2 regions of the Bacillus infantis NRRL B-14911 genome follow, and region 1 is predicted to be linked to the other one. Evidence: a T-box and tRNA genes for the amino acid it is inferred to sense, from the RefSeq annotation. Region 1 holds a T-box; the other holds one or more tRNA genes.

Region 1 (7,875 bases):
TTCTGAAAGCTCCTGCAGCTCCTGAAAGCTTTTTGGGGCTTTCTCTGCCCCGCAATTTTCACAGACCCAAACATTGAGAGGCGTGCCCCAATAGCGGCTCCGGCTGATATTCCAATCCACCAGCCCTTCAAGGAAGTTGCCGAAACGGCCATTCTTCATGTGGCTTGGATGCCATTCTGCCTGGCTGTTGAGCTCAAGAAATTTCTCTTTCAGGGAAGAGGTTTTGATGAACCAGCTGTCAGCTGCGTAATAAAGGAGCGGAGAGTCGCACCGCCAGCAAAATGGATAGCTGTGTTCATACTTTTCTTTGTGGAATAACAGGTCCATGCTTCCCAGCATTTTTAAGATATCAACATCACAGTCTTTGACGAACTTCCCTGCAAGCGGCGGAAATTCATCAGTATAACAGCCTTTGGAATCAACGATATTGATAAAAGGAAGCCCCCTTTCCTTTATGGCCCGGTAATCGTCTTCTCCGTAAGCGGGAGCAAGATGGACGATACCAGTGCCGCTGTTTTCAGTAACAAATTCAGCTGCAATGACTCTGTGCGCACCTTCCAGCCCATCAACTTGAAAGGGAGGCTCATATTCCATTCCCGTGATCTCTTTGCCTTCAATCGTTTCAAGGATTTCATCAAAGCTGCGAAAAAGGTCTGCCACCCTGTTTTCAGCCAGAATAAAGATTTTGTCTCCATTCTTTACTCTTGCATAACGGACCTGGGGATGGACAGCCAGTGCCACATTGGCCGGAAGTGTCCATGGCGTTGTGGTCCAGCCTAGGATATATTCATTTTCCCTTCCTTTCAGCCTGAAGGTGACAGTGGCGCTTAAATCTTTTACATCCTTGTAGCCCTGCGCAGTTTCATGGGAACTCAAGGAAGTCTGGCAGCTTGGACAGTAGGGAGATACCCGGTGGCCCTTGTAAAGCAGCCCCTTTTCGTGGATTGTCCCAAGGATATGCCATACCGACTCGATATATTCATTGCTTAATGTCATATAAGGGTCATCCATATCCGTCCAGTAGCCTAGCTGCTCTGTGAATTCCCTCCACTGTTTTTCATATTGGAATACACTTTCCCGGCATTTTTCTATAAAAGCACCTACACCATAATCCTCGATTTCCTTCTTTCCTGATATGCCCAATGCTTTTTCCACTCCCAGCTCAACCGGAAGCCCATGTGTATCCCAGCCGGCTTTCCTGATTACCTGCCTCCCTTTCATCGTCCAGTAGCGGGCTGTCAGATCCTTGTATGTTCTCCCAAGAGCATGGCCGGCGTGGGGCAGCCCATTGGCGGTCGGAGGCCCTTCATAAAAAACGAAAGGAGTCCTGCCTGCACGATTGGAAACGGATTTGGCAAAAATATTTCCTTGCCTCCAATACTCTCTGATTCTGTATTCTCTTGCCTGAGTGCTTTCCATTTCAGTACCTGCCTTTCTTTTTAATTTTTAGGGAAATAAAAAACACCCGCCCCTGTATAAGGGACGAGTGTTATACCCGCGTTACCACCCAAATTCTATTGCATAAACAATAGCGCTCATCAACGTACCATCATACGCGTTCCTTTTAACGGCGGACACCCGTCAGGACTTACTGGATTTCAGCCCTGCATCTCAGAGATGATGTTTCAGAAAGATCGTTTCCGCTGGCTCTCACCATACCCAGCTCGCTGAAGGAACTTTCCCTTTCCTACTTGTTCTCGTCATAGAATTTAAGAATTTTTATTATCATATCAAAATCAGGTATTATTATCCAGCCCTTTTTTTGGCTCATGCAGAAAATTTTCAAGCCTGATTATTCCTTTGACGTCTACAGTGATGCCCTCCGCTTCAAGGAGAAATCTCTGTTCCTCCCGGAGCATAGGATCTTTCATGCTGATTTCGCCCATTTTGCTGATGACTCTGTGCCATGGAAGCTTCTCCTGCCTGCTCAGGGAATGAAGAATCCTGACGACCTGCCTGGCTTCGCGTGGGCTTCCGGCAAGGGCTGCTATCTGGCCGTATGTCATCACCTTTCCGGCAGGTATTTCTTTAATGATTTTTATCGTTCTTTGTGTAAAAGGCTGCATAAGGCTAAAAACAGTATCTCCGGAATTTTATTAATTTGAATCAGTCATTTTCCCTGCAAGTGCCGGAAAATCAATGAATGGATTGCGATTGCCCTGCAGCTCCTCAATTGCGGCATTCCTGTGCTTTTCATAAAGTGATACAGGAAATTCAAGATGCCATTTTTGAAGGAGACTGCAGCTGATTCCGTGTTCTGCAGGCTTAAAATTCTTATACCTCAGGAAAAAGTAAAAGCATGCCCGGGCTGCAATTCCTTTGCCGTATTCCGGCTCAAACTTCCCTTCTTCAGCCATGCCGCAGCCGCCTCTTATACCGAAAGCAGAAGCTTCCGGCTTATAAGAGGGGAAGTCTTCATAAGGAAAATTGCTCCTCATGCTATTGCAGGCGGGCTCACAGGCGAACAAATGATGGAGGTCCCCCTTCATCGGCTGCTGTTCACTGAACCAGGACTGCGGAACTACATGCTCGCAATTCAGCTTTGTCCGCGTGTCTCCAGTCCGGTTCCGCTCCAGCAAGATCTCCGCATCATGTTTAATGCTTTCAGCCGGATCCATGCTGCTGCCTGAATAAAGGCTTTTGAGAGCAAAGTTCTCCTGCAGGTCCACCCAGGGATATAAATAGAGATGAGGGGAATATTTCAGAATGGTCTTGTGGGTTTTCTCCACAAGCTTCTGAAGATCTTCTTTGGCCTCCGCTGCCTCAAAGTCGATTGAAGCATAATAGGCTTTGCATTTCTCAAGGTCAGCAGCTTCATCATAGTAGATCCGCTCCGCACTTTGAGTCTGCAGGTTTGCCAGTGCCGCCTCCTGTTCAGCAGCGAGCTGTTCAGCCAGGCTGTTCATGATTTTAAGACCATCGGCAGAACTTTAGATGTGAAAATATCTGAAAGATGTTCAAGCAAAGTTAGATAAACAAGGCCATTGCCTTCAAGCTTGGCTGAATTGCCAAGCGGAACGGTGCGTCTGATGAGCTGGGCGAAAAGCTCTGCCTCGGAAAGATTCCGGTCAAAGTTTTTGTTGGCCACATTCTTAATAAGCGCCATCGCACCGGATACATGCGGGGCAGCCATGGAGGTGCCGCTCAAAGTGGCATACTTCCCATTTAAATAGGTTGATTGTATTTCTTCCCCTGGTGCAACCAGGTCGATTTCATTATGTGAATTGGTAAATTGTGAAGAATTCCTGTCCAAATCGATTGCACCTACACTGATCACTTCGTTATAGCAGCCCGGATAGGCGAACTCATCAGTTGATTCTTTTCCGTCTCCTTCATTACCCGCTGCACATACAACAGAGATGTTGTTCCGTACGGCTTCCTTTATAACTTCATGAAGCTCAGGCATGTCATTCTGGCCGCCGAGCGACATGGAAATAATATCGGCTTTTTGGTCGATAGCGTAGCGGATTCCTTCAATAATCCAGTCATACTGGCCGGAGCCGTTTCTATCAAGCACTTTGACAATGAGCAGCTTTGAACCTGGCGCAACGCCCGATATGCCGGGCTCTTTGCCTTCTGCTGCAATGGTCCCCGCAACATGGGTGCCATGGCCGTTATAGTCTTTATAAATATCCGGATTTCCGGAATCATCGCCAGTAAAATTCCTGCCGCCGATGATTTGATTCTTTAAATCAGGGTGGCTGATGTCGCAGCCTGTATCGAGTACAGCGATTGTAATGCCTTCTCCCCTTGTTTCTTCCCAGATTTTTGGCGCCTGTATCAATCCGATGCCTTCCGGAATGCCTGATACCGCCTCTGATTGTTCAATTACCTGATACGGGATCACACGTACACATTCTTTCATTATTTTCCCTCCTTCAGAGTAATTCAGGATGCAGAAACAAGATGTATCTCCATTATACCAAAATCGAAGGAATATTCAGATAAGGAGATAGGCTTGATTTTCTTTTTTAGAACCGAACAAAAAAGCGAACAAAGACCCAGAAGGCCTAATTCTGCTGCAATTTGTCCCTAATGTTACCAGCCATGACGGATAAAGCATCCTTCATCCTTGATTCTTCCATCTGTTTCAGTATGCTTTCCCTGTGTTTACTTAAAAGGGCAATATACCCGGCTAAAGATGCGGCTGTCAGGTCTTCTTCCTGCAAGGTCAATGAATAGCCTTTTTCCTCAAAGCTTTTTGCATTCAGAATCTGATCGCCCCTGCTTTGTTTCCTGCTCAAAGGAATGATAAGCATCGGAATACGGAGGGCAAGGAATTCAAAAATAGCATTAGAGCCTCCTCTGGTTACCATTAAATCTGTACAGGCAAGTACATCTGAAAGTTCACTGTTCAGGAATTCAAATTGCCTGTATCCTGGCCGGCCTTCCAATGCAGGATCAAGATTTCCTTTTCCGCAAAGGTGCACGATTTGAAACTGGCCGCCGATTTGTTCAATTTCCTGCCGCACTGCTTCGTTAATCTTCTTTGCCCCTAGGCTGCCACCCATAATGGCAAGAACCGGCCTGGTTCTGTCAAAACCGAGGAATTCAAGCCCCTTCTCCTTGATGCCAGAAAGGATTTCCCTCCTGATTGGCGAGCCGATTGCCTGTGCTTTTCCATTTGGAAGGTACTGCAGAGTTTCTTCAAATGAAGTATAAATCTTTGAAGCAAACCTTTTTGAAATCCGGTTAGCCAGGCCCGGTGTTAGATCGCTTTCATGGATGAATACCGGAATTCCGAGGAGCTTTGCTGCCGCGATGACAGGTACGGATACAAAACCCCCTTTGGAAAAAACGAGGCCTGGCTTGAGCTGTTTAAGAATCCAGAGCGCTTCAGTACATCCTTTTGCCACTTTGAACATATCCTTTACATTTTCAAAGTCGGCGTACCTCCTTAGTTTCCCGCTTGAAATCGAATGATAGGGAATGGAAAGACCGCTGATAAGCTCTTTTTCAATGCCCTCTCTGCTGCCAATATAATGGATGTCTATATTTTCCCCCTCAAGTTCTTTAATCAAAGCCATATTGGGGGTAACATGGCCGGCTGAGCCCCCGCCCGTCAAAACAAGTGTCTTTTTCATAAAACCTTCCTGTCATGGCAGTTCAGGCAGGCAGACTCTCCTGCCTCCTTCACTGCGCCTATTTTTATGCTGATTCCATTATATACAGAAAAAAAGCCCTTTATCATCTAAAGGGCCATTTCGAGCATGATCGGGCAGTGATCGCTGCCCATGATGTCACAATAAATCTTAGAATCTAGTATATGCTCTTTCAGTTTATCAGATACTATAAAATAGTCGATGCGCCATCCGATGTTCCGCTCCCTGACCTTGGCCATATAGGACCACCACGTATAAGCGCCTTCCTGCTCTGGATAAAGGTATCTGAAGGAGTCTACAAATCCTTCTGACAGAAGAGATGTCATTTTTCCGCGCTCTTCATCCGTAAATCCGGAGTTTCCTCTGTTAGACCTGGCATTTTTAAGGTCTATGTCAAGATGGGCGACGTTCAGGTCCCCGCAGAGTATGACTGGCTTCTTTTGTTCAAGCTCAAGGATATATTCCCGAATCTCATCCTCCCATTCCAGCCGGTAAGGAAGCCTTGCCAGGTCCCTCTTAGAGTTAGGTGTATACACATTCAGAAGGTAAAAATTTTCAAACTCAAGAGTCAGGCTCCGTCCTTCTGGTTCTGTTTCTCTTCCGGCTATCCCATAGGATACATAGAGGGGCTTTTCCTTTGTAAAAACGGCGGTCCCGGAATAGCCTTTTTTCTCGGCATAGTTCCAGTACTGGTGATAGCCATCCAGATTGAGTTCAATCTGTCCCTCCTGAAGTTTTGATTCCTGAATGCAGAATATATCTGCATTTTCTTCCATGAAAAAATCCAGGAAGCCTTTTTTGACGCAGGCCCGGATTCCGTTAACATTCCAAGATACTAATTTCATTCTATATTCCCCCGTATTTTCCTTTAGCTGTCCTCTCCATGCCGGGAGGGTGCCTGTTCATACACGATGGCAGGCAATTCTTTATATATATCAATTACTTCGTCCATTTTCATCCGCACCAGTCCGCTGGAAGAAGGAGCTGCAAATTCAATAACCCCTGGAACAATAGAAATGTCCTGGCGTCCCCATGGTGCTTTTTTGCTGCCGCTGTACTCCAGGTAAACCCCTTTGCCGACAAAACAGACTGCCTTTGGCTTCAGCTCCGTAATGAGTGAGATGAGCCTTTCTCTGCCTTCTTTATATTCTTCCCTGGTTATTTCGTCTGCTGCTTTGGTCGGCCTCGGGACGATATTGGTCAGCCCTATATTCAAATCCAGCAGCAGGCTGTCTTCTTGAGGGAGAAATTTTTTAGGAGTGATGCCCGCTTCATAAAGGATTTTCCAAAACCGGTTATTCGGATTGGCGAAATGATGTCCGGTCTCAGCTGACCGGATGCTGGGGTTGAAGCCGACAAAGATGATATCCAAGCCTGGCTTGAGATGGTCTTTTATTGGTTTTAGCATACCTGCTCCTTTCTTTGAACAAAATCGGCCTGGTCATATTCCAGCCTGAAGAAAAGCTTTGTGAAAGTAAAAAAGAGCCAGAGGCTCTTTTTTACTGATTAGGCGTCGTATATTTCAACTTTTTCCATAACATCGCCGTTTTTCATCGCTTTAGCAGCTTCAAGGCCAGATGTTACTTTACCAAAAACAGTATGGACTCCGTTCAGGTGAGGCTGAGGGTCATGTACAATAAAGAACTGGCTTCCGCCTGTATTTTTGCCTGCATGTGCCATTGATAGAGACCCTGATTCATGCTTATGAGGGTTGCCTTCTGTTTCACAATTGATTGTGTAGCCAGGTCCGCCAGTCCCAGTTCCATTCGGGCAGCCGCCTTGGCTCACGAATCCAGGAATCACGCGGTGGAAGTTCAAGCCGTTATAGAAGCCTTCGTTTGCAAGCTTTTCAAAGTTAGCAACTGTGCCCGGAGCCTCATTAGGGTATAATTCAAACTCGATCTTCTCGCCGTCTTTCATTTGTATGTATCCTTTTTTCGCCATTGAAATCATCTCCTTGGGTTGATGGCCAGCTGTATCCTGACTGGGTTCAGTACCGGCTGATGTTCCGGGGAACCAGCTTTGATTAACAGCATCGCCAAGATTTAAAAATCATTGATTATCATATCATTTTTTGCGGAGGAAATAAAATAACTTGGCTTTTTTTCCCCTTTTGATTTTCCATAAAGCATATGTTAAGCTTAAAAAGCCCTTTCCGGACATTCGCTTGTTGCGGGACACTTAACCACTGTACGGACGGAAAGGGCTGGCGGCTGCTTTTGCGGCCGCCATTTTTCTTTCCTATAAAGTCAAAGTCAGTCCGGAAAGCATATCAGATGATGCAGCAACCTGGCCTGAAGCTTCTCCTATGTCAATAAATACTAAATTCAAATCCTCCATTTCCTTCACGATGGCCAGATTCTTTTCTTTTACCTGCCGCATTGACTCAAGGATTAGAGAGAAGTATTCATTAACTGCCTTGGACTGAACAGAGCTGGAATTGATATTTACGCCAGCCTCTTCGATGGATTGAGCCATGATGCCTGAACGGGTTTCCATTTCACCGATTAATCCTGAAACTTCTGAAACAGCATTTTTTGTATTCTCCGCCAGCTTTCTCACCTCATCAGCCACTACCGCAAAACCTTTTCCATGTTCACCTGCCCTGGCAGCTTCTATTGCTGCATTGAGAGCCAGAAGGTTCGTCTGATCGGCAATAGAAGTGACAATCGCAGCAATCTGCTCGATTTGTTTCGAACTGTCAATCAGCTGTTCCATGTTCTGGCTGATGCTGGCAATTTTGCCCTCGGCCTGAACTAAAGTCCTGCCAAGA
Region 2 (7,875 bases), 1.5 Mb from region 1:
CGTCCGGTATGTGCATATCAGAAGGAACAATTGCTCTTTCAATAAAGACATTTTTTCCGATGACAGCATTCGGCATAATGACCGACTCTTTTATAATTGAACCCGCTTTGACCTCTACTCCCTGAAAGAGGACCGTTTTATAAATTTCCCCCTCAATAACACAGCCTTCATTGATCATGGATTCATCCACTTCCGCCATCGGTGCGATATATTGCGGCGGATGGTTGGGGTTAACAGAATAGATCCTCCAGGAATAGTCATTCAGATCCAGCTGGCAATCGTCATCCAGCAAGTCCATATTGGCTTCCCAAAGACTTTGCACAGTCCCCACATCCTTCCAGTAACCGCTGAAAGGATAGGCATAGAGACTTTTGCGGTCATTCAGAAGCCTTGGAATAATATCCTTTCCGAAGTCATGTGAAGAGTCCTTATCCAGATCGTCCAGTTCCAGATACTCCTTAAGTACGTCCCATTTAAATATATAAATTCCCATCGAAGCCATATTATTTCTCGGATTCTCCGGCTTCTCATCAAACTCTGCAATGCTCAGATCATCGTTCGTATTCATGATTCCGAAGCGGCTGGCTTCCTCCCAGGGAACTTCTTTGACGGAAATGGTAGCATCAGCGTTCTTTTCAATGTGATAATCAAGCATCAGGTCATAATTCATTTTGTAGATATGATCACCTGACAGGATGAGCACATACTCAGGTTCATGCTGTTTAAGATAGTTTATATTTTGGAATATTGCGCTCGCCGTGCCTGTATACCACTTGACCTCTGAAGATTCGGCATATGGCGGCAAAACGGTTACCCCTCCGTTCATTCTGTCCAAATCCCAGGCGCTTCCTATGCCGATATAAGAATTAAGTACAAGAGGCTGATATTGGGTCAGGACCCCGACTGTATCAATCCCTGAATTTGTGCAATTGCTCAAGGTGAAATCAATGATCCTGTATTTGCCTCCAAATGGTACAGCTGGCTTTGCAAGATTCTCAGTCAGAGAGTTAAGCCTTGATCCTTTTCCCCCTGCCAGCAGCATGGCCACACATTTTGTCTTTGCCATTCCCTTTCCTCTCCTTTCTATGTTTAACAGGACGCAGAATAGTAATACCAAACGGCGGGATAGCCATTTGAATTGAATAAGGCCGGCCGTGGTATTCCAGTTCTTCTGTTTTGACTACTTTTTTGTTGATCCAGCCGGATCCCCCATATTCTTCCTTATCGCTGTTGAATATTTCCCTGTAGCTTCCGGCATGCGGGACTCCGATCCTGAAATTCCGATACGGGTCGGCTGTAAAGTTGCATACTGCAATGAGGTGTTCACCCTCGGCAGCACTGAAGCGGACGAAAGAGAAAATCGATTGTTCCCGGTTATCTGCATCAATCCACTCAAAGCCTTCCTGGACATGGTCCAGTTCAAATAGGGGCCTGGACCTCCTGTAAAGCCGTATCAAATCCTTTGTATACCTGTTTGCTTTCTGGTGCATTTCATAATCCAGCAGATTCCAGTCAAGCTCTTCTGAATCTTTCCATTCTGAAAATTGGGCGATTTCAAAGCCCATAAACAGCAGTTTCTTACCTGGATGTGCCATCATATAGCCCAGGAGCAGCCGGAACTGGGCAAACTTTCTCCAATAATCTCCAGGCATTTTATTGAGGAGAGACTTCTTTCCATGTACAACTTCATCATGGGAGAGAGGCAATATAAAGTTTTCCTTGAAAGCGTATAAGAGTGAAAATGTAATATTGCCATGCTTTCCAGACCTCGCCTCTGGACTGGTTTCCATATATGCCAGTACGTCATTCATCCAGCCCATATTCCATTTGTAATGAAAGCCCAGGCCGCCATAATGGGCAGGAGAGGTCACCTGAGGGAGATTGGATGAATCTTCAGCTGCTAAAAAAATGGAGGGATCATATTGCCTGATAGTGCTGTTGAGCTTGCGGAGGAATTCAATTCCATACGGATTCTGATGCTGTTCATGGGAATTGGGCCAATAAATAATATTAGAAACTGCATCCATTCTGAACCCGTCTATATGATAGGTTTCCAGCCAGAATAATGCATTGGAGATTAAAAAGCTCTGCACTTCATTTCGGCCCAGGTCAAAGTTTGAAGTGCCCCATACATAATTCTCCCTATCCTTCTCGTTCTTATATTCAAAGAGATGGGTTCCGTCGAATTTATAGAGTCCATGGGCATCTTTGCAAAAGTGGCCGGGAACCCAGTCCAGGATGACACCGATGTTATGCTGGTGGCATTGATCGACAAAATACATGAAATCCTGCGGCTTCCCATACCGGCTGGTCGGAGAAAAATACCCTGTCCCCTGATAGCCCCAGGAGGCATCGAGCGGATGCTCGACAAGAGGGAGCAATTCTACATGTGTGAAACCATGTTCAAGGACATAAGGCACAATTTCATCCGCCAGCTCCCTGTAATTCAGCAGACTGTTGCCATTATTCCGTTTCCACGTTCCGGCATGCATTTCATAGATGACTGCCGGTTCTGCAAAGGTATTTTTCTTCATCCTTCCTTTCAGCCATGACTGGTCATTCCATTTATAGCCTTCAAGCGGCCATACAACTGAAGCTGTGCCTGGCCTTTTCTCTGAATAGAAGGCATATGGATCAGCTTTGTGCAGCCTGGTGCCTTCTTGTGTCAATATTTCATACTTATAGAGGCAGCCTGCCAAATCCTTCTCAATTACTATGTGCCATACCCCTTCATTATTCATTCTATGTAATTTGAAATCATCCCCATTCCAGCTGTTAAAGTCCCCTACAACCCTGACTTCCTTGGCGTTAGGAGCCCATACAGCGAACCTGGTTAGGGTCTTGCCATCTTCAAATATTACGTGGGCACCAAAAAGACGGTGGCTGTCAAAAAGGGTGCCTTCATGAAATAAATGCATCTGATAGTCGGTGGGTAACATCGTTTTCACAGCCATCCTTCTTTCCAACAGATTTTAGTTCATTGACATTCTTTTTTATATTCGTGTTCAATGTAAAAATACCTTGTAAAAATAAATTAAATTTTTCGATATTTTCTCTTATAATTCGATTATTTTTGTAAAATAGAAATGGTTCTAGCGGGAATTGCCTATAATAAGCATATGTTTTTATGAAGGGTGGAATGAAGATGGCAAATCAGGAAGAAGAATTTCTCCTGCGGGAGAGAGAGGCTGCTGAAGAAAAACTGCCGCTGTTCGGTCCTGCAGATGGAAAAATCCTGGCGACAGGAGATATGTTCCGGGGGCCTTATACAGGAGTTGTTTCGGATATAGATCTAAATAATCCGGGAAACCGGCTGCAAAACAATGAAGAGCTTCCAGATTAAGCATCAAGCAAATGCTTAAAAGAAAATAATGCATACAAAAAAGCTGCCAGCATGATGCTGACAGCTTTTTTGTATGACCCCTACGGGATTCGAACCCGTGTTACCGCCGTGAAAGGGCGGTGTCTTAACCGCTTGACCAAGGGGCCTTATGGCGGAGAAGGAGGGATTTGAACCCTCGCGCCGGTTGCCCGACCTACACCCTTAGCAGGGGCGCCTCTTCAGCCACTTGAGTACTTCCCCATAGATTGGCTCCGCAGGCAGGACTCGAACCTGCGACCGTTCGGTTAACAGCCGAATGCTCTACCACTGAGCTACTGCGGAATGGTGGGCCTAAATGGACTCGAACCATCGACCTCACGCTTATCAGGCGTGCGCTCTAACCAGCTGAGCTATAGGCCCACTTTGGAGCGGGTGATGGGAATCGAACCCACGACATCAGCTTGGAAGGCTGAGGTTTTACCATTAAACTACACCCGCAATTTTATGGGGCGACTGATGGGAATCGAACCCACGAATGTCGGAACCACAATCCGATGCGTTAACCACTTCGCCACAATCGCCACTGTTCAATGCTATTAGATAAAATAATAAATGGTGGCTCAGGACGGAATCGAACCGCCGACACAAGGATTTTCAGTCCTTTGCTCTACCGACTGAGCTACTGAGCCACAATAAAATTCACTTCCTAAACCTTGTATGGTTTAAGTCCTTTGTTCATCAATTCTCACGGACTTCCTTACAGATTGCCGCAGAAGCTTTTCAGATAAGGTATCAAACTGCTCTACCGACTGAGCTGCTGAGCTATACTGGATATGGATTGTACAAGTGAAAATGGCGGTCCCGACGGGAATCGAACCCGCGATCTCCTGCGTGACAGGCAGGCATGTTAACCGCTACACCACGGGACCAGTATTGCGGGGGCAGGATTTGAACCTGCGACCTTCGGGTTATGAGCCCGACGAGCTACCGGACTGCTCCACCCCGCGACGATAAAAATCATTCAAAAATATAATGGAGGAGGTAGAGGGATTCGAACCCCCGCGCGGTGTTACCCGCCTGTCGGTTTTCAAGACCGATCCCTTCAGCCAGACTTGGGTATACCTCCATATTTCAAGTAAATGGTGGACCTTGTAGGACTCGAACCTACGACCGGACGGTTATGAGCCGTCTGCTCTAACCAGCTGAGCTAAAGGTCCTTAATTTGGTAGCGGCGGAGGGGATCGAACCCCCGACCTCACGGGTATGAACCGTACGCTCTAGCCAGCTGAGCTACACCGCCAAATCAAGTATTTTTTATAAGGTTATATGGTGGAGCCTAGCGGGATCGAACCGCTGACCTCCTGCGTGCAAAGCAGGCGCTCTCCCAGCTGAGCTAAGGCCCCATATTAATTTTAAAATGGTCGGGAAGACAGGATTCGAACCTGCGACCCCTTGGTCCCAAACCAAGTGCTCTACCAAGCTGAGCTACTCCCCGTCATGTAAATGATAAGCGTCGAATCTCTTCAGTGCTTCCTTATTCACATCATCCTGCAATAGCAGTCAGGTGTTCACTCGTTGGCTTATATTCTGGCTTTCATTACATAAATAGTATGGCGCGCCCGAAAGGAGTCGAACCCATAACCTTCTGATCCGTAGTCAGACGCTCTATCCAATTGAGCTACGGGCGCATAGTTAAAATAAAATTAATGGTGCCGAGGACCGGAATCGAACCGGTACGGTAGTCACCTACCGCAGGATTTTAAGTCCTGTGCGTCTGCCAGTTCCGCCACCCCGGCAATCTCTGGAGCGGAAGACGGGATTCGAACCCGCGACCCCCACCTTGGCAAGGTGATGTTCTACCACTGAACTACTTCCGCATATAAAATTGGTGCGGGTGAAGGGAGTCGAACCCCCACGCCTTGCGGCGCCAGATCCTAAGTCTGGTGCGTCTGCCAATTCCGCCACACCCGCATAATTCATTACTAGAGATTGAATGGTGAGCCATGAAGGACTCGAACCTTCGACCCTCTGATTAAAAGTCAGATGCTCTACCGACTGAGCTAATGGCTCATTTGAAACTGGTGCCGGCTAGAGGACTTGAACCCCCAACCTACTGATTACAAGTCAGTTGCTCTACCAATTGAGCTAAACCGGCAATTATGGTGGAGGATGACGGGATCGAACCGCCGACCCTCTGCTTGTAAGGCAGATGCTCTCCCAGCTGAGCTAATCCTCCATATTAAAGCCCGGCAGCGTCCTACTCTCACAGGAGGAGAACCTCCAACTACCATCGGCGCTGAGAAGCTTAACTTCCGTGTTCGGTATGGGAACGGGTGTGACCTTCTCGCTATCGCCACCAGACTATTTTTTCAAGACAAGTATTATTATATCATCTTGTTTTTGTTTTGCAAGGGATTTTTTAAAATTTTTATTCCCTCAAAACTAGATAATGCAGAAGAAGAATTACAAAGCAATCAAATGTGGTTAAGTCCTCGATCTATTAGTATCTGTCAGCTCCACGTGTCACCACGCTTCCACCTCAGACCTATCAACCTGATCATCTTTCAGGGATCTTACTAGCTTGACGCTATGGGAAATCTCATCTCGAGGGGGGCTTCATGCTTAGATGCTTTCAGCACTTATCCCTTCCGCACATAGCTACCCAGCGATGCCTTTGGCAAGACAACTGGTACACCAGCGGTGCGTCCATCCCGGTCCTCTCGTACTAAGGACAGCTCCTCTCAAATTTCCTGCGCCCACGACGGATAGGGACCGAACTGTCTCACGACGTTCTGAACCCAGCTCGCGTACCGCTTTAATGGGCGAACAGCCCAACCCTTGGGACCGACTACAGCCCCAGGATGCGATGAGCCGACATCGAGGTGCCAAACCTCCCCGTCGATGTGGACTCTTGGGGGAGATAAGCCTGTTATCCCCGGGGTAGCTTTTATCCGTTGAGCGATGGCCCTTCCATGCGGAACCACCGGATCACTAAGCCCGACTTTCGTCCCTGCTCGACTTGTAGGTCTCGCAGTCAAGCTCCCTTGTGCCTTTACACTCTGCGAATGATTTCCAACCATTCTGAGGGAACCTTTGGGCGCCTCCGTTACTTTTTAGGAGGCGACCGCCCCAGTCAAACTGCCCGCCTGACACTGTCTCCCGCCCCGATCAGGGGCGCGGGTTAGAATTTCAATACAGCCAGGGTAGTATCCCACCAATGCCTCCACCGAAGCTGGCGCTCCGGCTTCAAAGGCTCCTACCTATCCTGTACAAGCTGTACCAAAATTCAATATCAGGCTGCAGTAAAGCTCCACGGGGTCTTTCCGTCCTGTCGCGGGTAACCTGCATCTTCACAGGTACTATAATTTCACCGAGTCTCTCGTTGAGACAGTGCCCAGATCGTTACGCCTTTCGTGCGGGTCGGAACTTACCCGACAAGGAATTTCGCTACCTTAGGACCGTTATAGTTACGGCCGCCGTTTACTGGGGCTTCGATTCAGAGCTTCGCTTGCGCTAACCCCTCCTCTTAACCTTCCAGCACCGGGCAGGCGTCAGCCCCTATACTTCGCCTTGCGGCTTCGCAGAGACCTGTGTTTTTGCTAAACAGTCGCCTGGGCCTATTCACTGCGGCTTTTCCGGGCTATTCACCCTAAAAAGCACCCCTTCTCCCGAAGTTACGGGGTCATTTTGCCGAGTTCCTTAACGAGAGTTCTCTCGCTCACCTTAGGATTCTCTCCTCGCCTACCTGTGTCGGTTTGCGGTACGGGCACCTTTTCCCTCGCTAGAGGCTTTTCTTGGCAGTGTGGAATCAGGAACTTCGGTACTAAATTTCCCTCGCCGTCACAGCTCAGCCTGATGCAAACGGGATTTGCCTCGTTTGCAGCCTAACTGCTTGGACGCGCATATCCAACAGCGCGCTTACCCTATCCTCCTGCGTCCCCCCATTGCTCAAACGGTAAAGAGGTGGTACAGGAATATCAACCTGTTGTCCATCGCCTACGCCTTTCGGCCTCGGCTTAGGTCCCGACTAACCCTGAGCGGACGAGCCTTCCTCAGGAAACCTTAGGCATTCGGTGGATGGGATTCTCACCCATCTTTCGCTACTCATACCGGCATTCTCACTTCTAAGCGCTCCACCAGTCCTTGCGGTCTGACTTCGATGCACTTAGAACGCTCTCCTACCGCGGACACCTGATGGTGTCCACCCACAGCTTCGGTGATACGTTTAGCCCCGGTACATTTTCGGCGCGGAGTCACTCGACCAGTGAGCTATTACGCACTCTTTAAATGGTGGCTGCTTCTAAGCCAACATCCTGGTTGTCTAAGCAACTCCACATCCTTTTCCACTTAACGTATACTTTGGGACCTTAGCTGGTGGTCTGGGCTGTTTCCCTTTTGACTACGGATCTTATCACTCGCAGTCTGACTCCCATGGATAAGTCTTTGGCATTCGGAGTTTGTCTGAATTCGGTAACCCGATGGGGGCCCCTAGTCCAAACAGTGCTCTACCTCCAAGACTCTTACAACATGAGGCTAGCCCTAAAGCTATTTCG

The links. A T-box is a leader RNA that pairs with one kind of tRNA and senses whether it is charged. The one in region 1 lies ahead of ileS (isoleucine--tRNA ligase), so its partner is inferred to be a tRNA-Ile.
Region 2: it encodes a tRNA-Ile, which carries the amino acid that the T-box ahead of ileS (isoleucine--tRNA ligase) is inferred to sense. The anticodon was not compared.

Annotation. Positions count from the first base shown of each region.
Region 1 is NC_022524.1:2,253,451-2,261,325, forward strand. Features, by position in the region: gene ileS (isoleucine--tRNA ligase) at 1-1,419, opposite strand, end outside; T-box leader at 1,476-1,713, opposite strand; gene N288_RS11240 (MGMT family protein) at 1,737-2,066, opposite strand; gene N288_RS11245 (endonuclease I family protein) at 2,097-2,906, opposite strand; gene N288_RS11250 (S8 family peptidase) at 2,903-3,865, opposite strand; gene N288_RS11255 (undecaprenyldiphospho-muramoylpentapeptide beta-N-acetylglucosaminyltransferase) at 4,011-5,084, opposite strand; gene N288_RS11260 (exodeoxyribonuclease III) at 5,192-5,947, opposite strand; gene mug (G/U mismatch-specific DNA glycosylase) at 5,971-6,510, opposite strand; gene N288_RS11270 (peptidylprolyl isomerase) at 6,609-7,046, opposite strand; partial or broken gene N288_RS25835 (methyl-accepting chemotaxis protein) at 7,344-7,859, opposite strand.
Region 2 is NC_022524.1:3,775,309-3,783,183, forward strand. Features, by position in the region: gene N288_RS18995 (glucose-1-phosphate adenylyltransferase) at 1-1,066, opposite strand, end outside; gene glgB (1,4-alpha-glucan branching protein GlgB) at 1,008-2,954, opposite strand; gene N288_RS19005 (hypothetical protein) at 3,146-3,343, shown strand; tRNA gene N288_RS19010 (tRNA-Glu) at 3,418-3,489, opposite strand; tRNA gene N288_RS19015 (tRNA-Ser) at 3,493-3,583, opposite strand; tRNA gene N288_RS19020 (tRNA-Asn) at 3,590-3,664, opposite strand; tRNA gene N288_RS19025 (tRNA-Ile) at 3,666-3,742, opposite strand; tRNA gene N288_RS19030 (tRNA-Gly) at 3,747-3,820, opposite strand; tRNA gene N288_RS19035 (tRNA-His) at 3,828-3,903, opposite strand; tRNA gene N288_RS19040 (tRNA-Phe) at 3,936-4,011, opposite strand; tRNA gene N288_RS19045 (tRNA-Asp) at 4,176-4,251, opposite strand; tRNA gene N288_RS19050 (tRNA-Met) at 4,256-4,329, opposite strand; tRNA gene N288_RS19055 (tRNA-Ser) at 4,356-4,448, opposite strand; tRNA gene N288_RS19060 (tRNA-Ile) at 4,463-4,539, opposite strand; tRNA gene N288_RS19065 (tRNA-Met) at 4,546-4,622, opposite strand; tRNA gene N288_RS19070 (tRNA-Ala) at 4,650-4,725, opposite strand; tRNA gene N288_RS19075 (tRNA-Pro) at 4,741-4,817, opposite strand; tRNA gene N288_RS19080 (tRNA-Arg) at 4,934-5,010, opposite strand; tRNA gene N288_RS19085 (tRNA-Leu) at 5,030-5,118, opposite strand; tRNA gene N288_RS19090 (tRNA-Gly) at 5,125-5,199, opposite strand; tRNA gene N288_RS19095 (tRNA-Leu) at 5,209-5,293, opposite strand; tRNA gene N288_RS19100 (tRNA-Lys) at 5,317-5,392, opposite strand; tRNA gene N288_RS19105 (tRNA-Thr) at 5,402-5,477, opposite strand; tRNA gene N288_RS19110 (tRNA-Val) at 5,483-5,558, opposite strand; rRNA gene rrf (5S ribosomal RNA) at 5,567-5,683, opposite strand; rRNA gene N288_RS19120 (23S ribosomal RNA) at 5,803-7,875, opposite strand, start outside.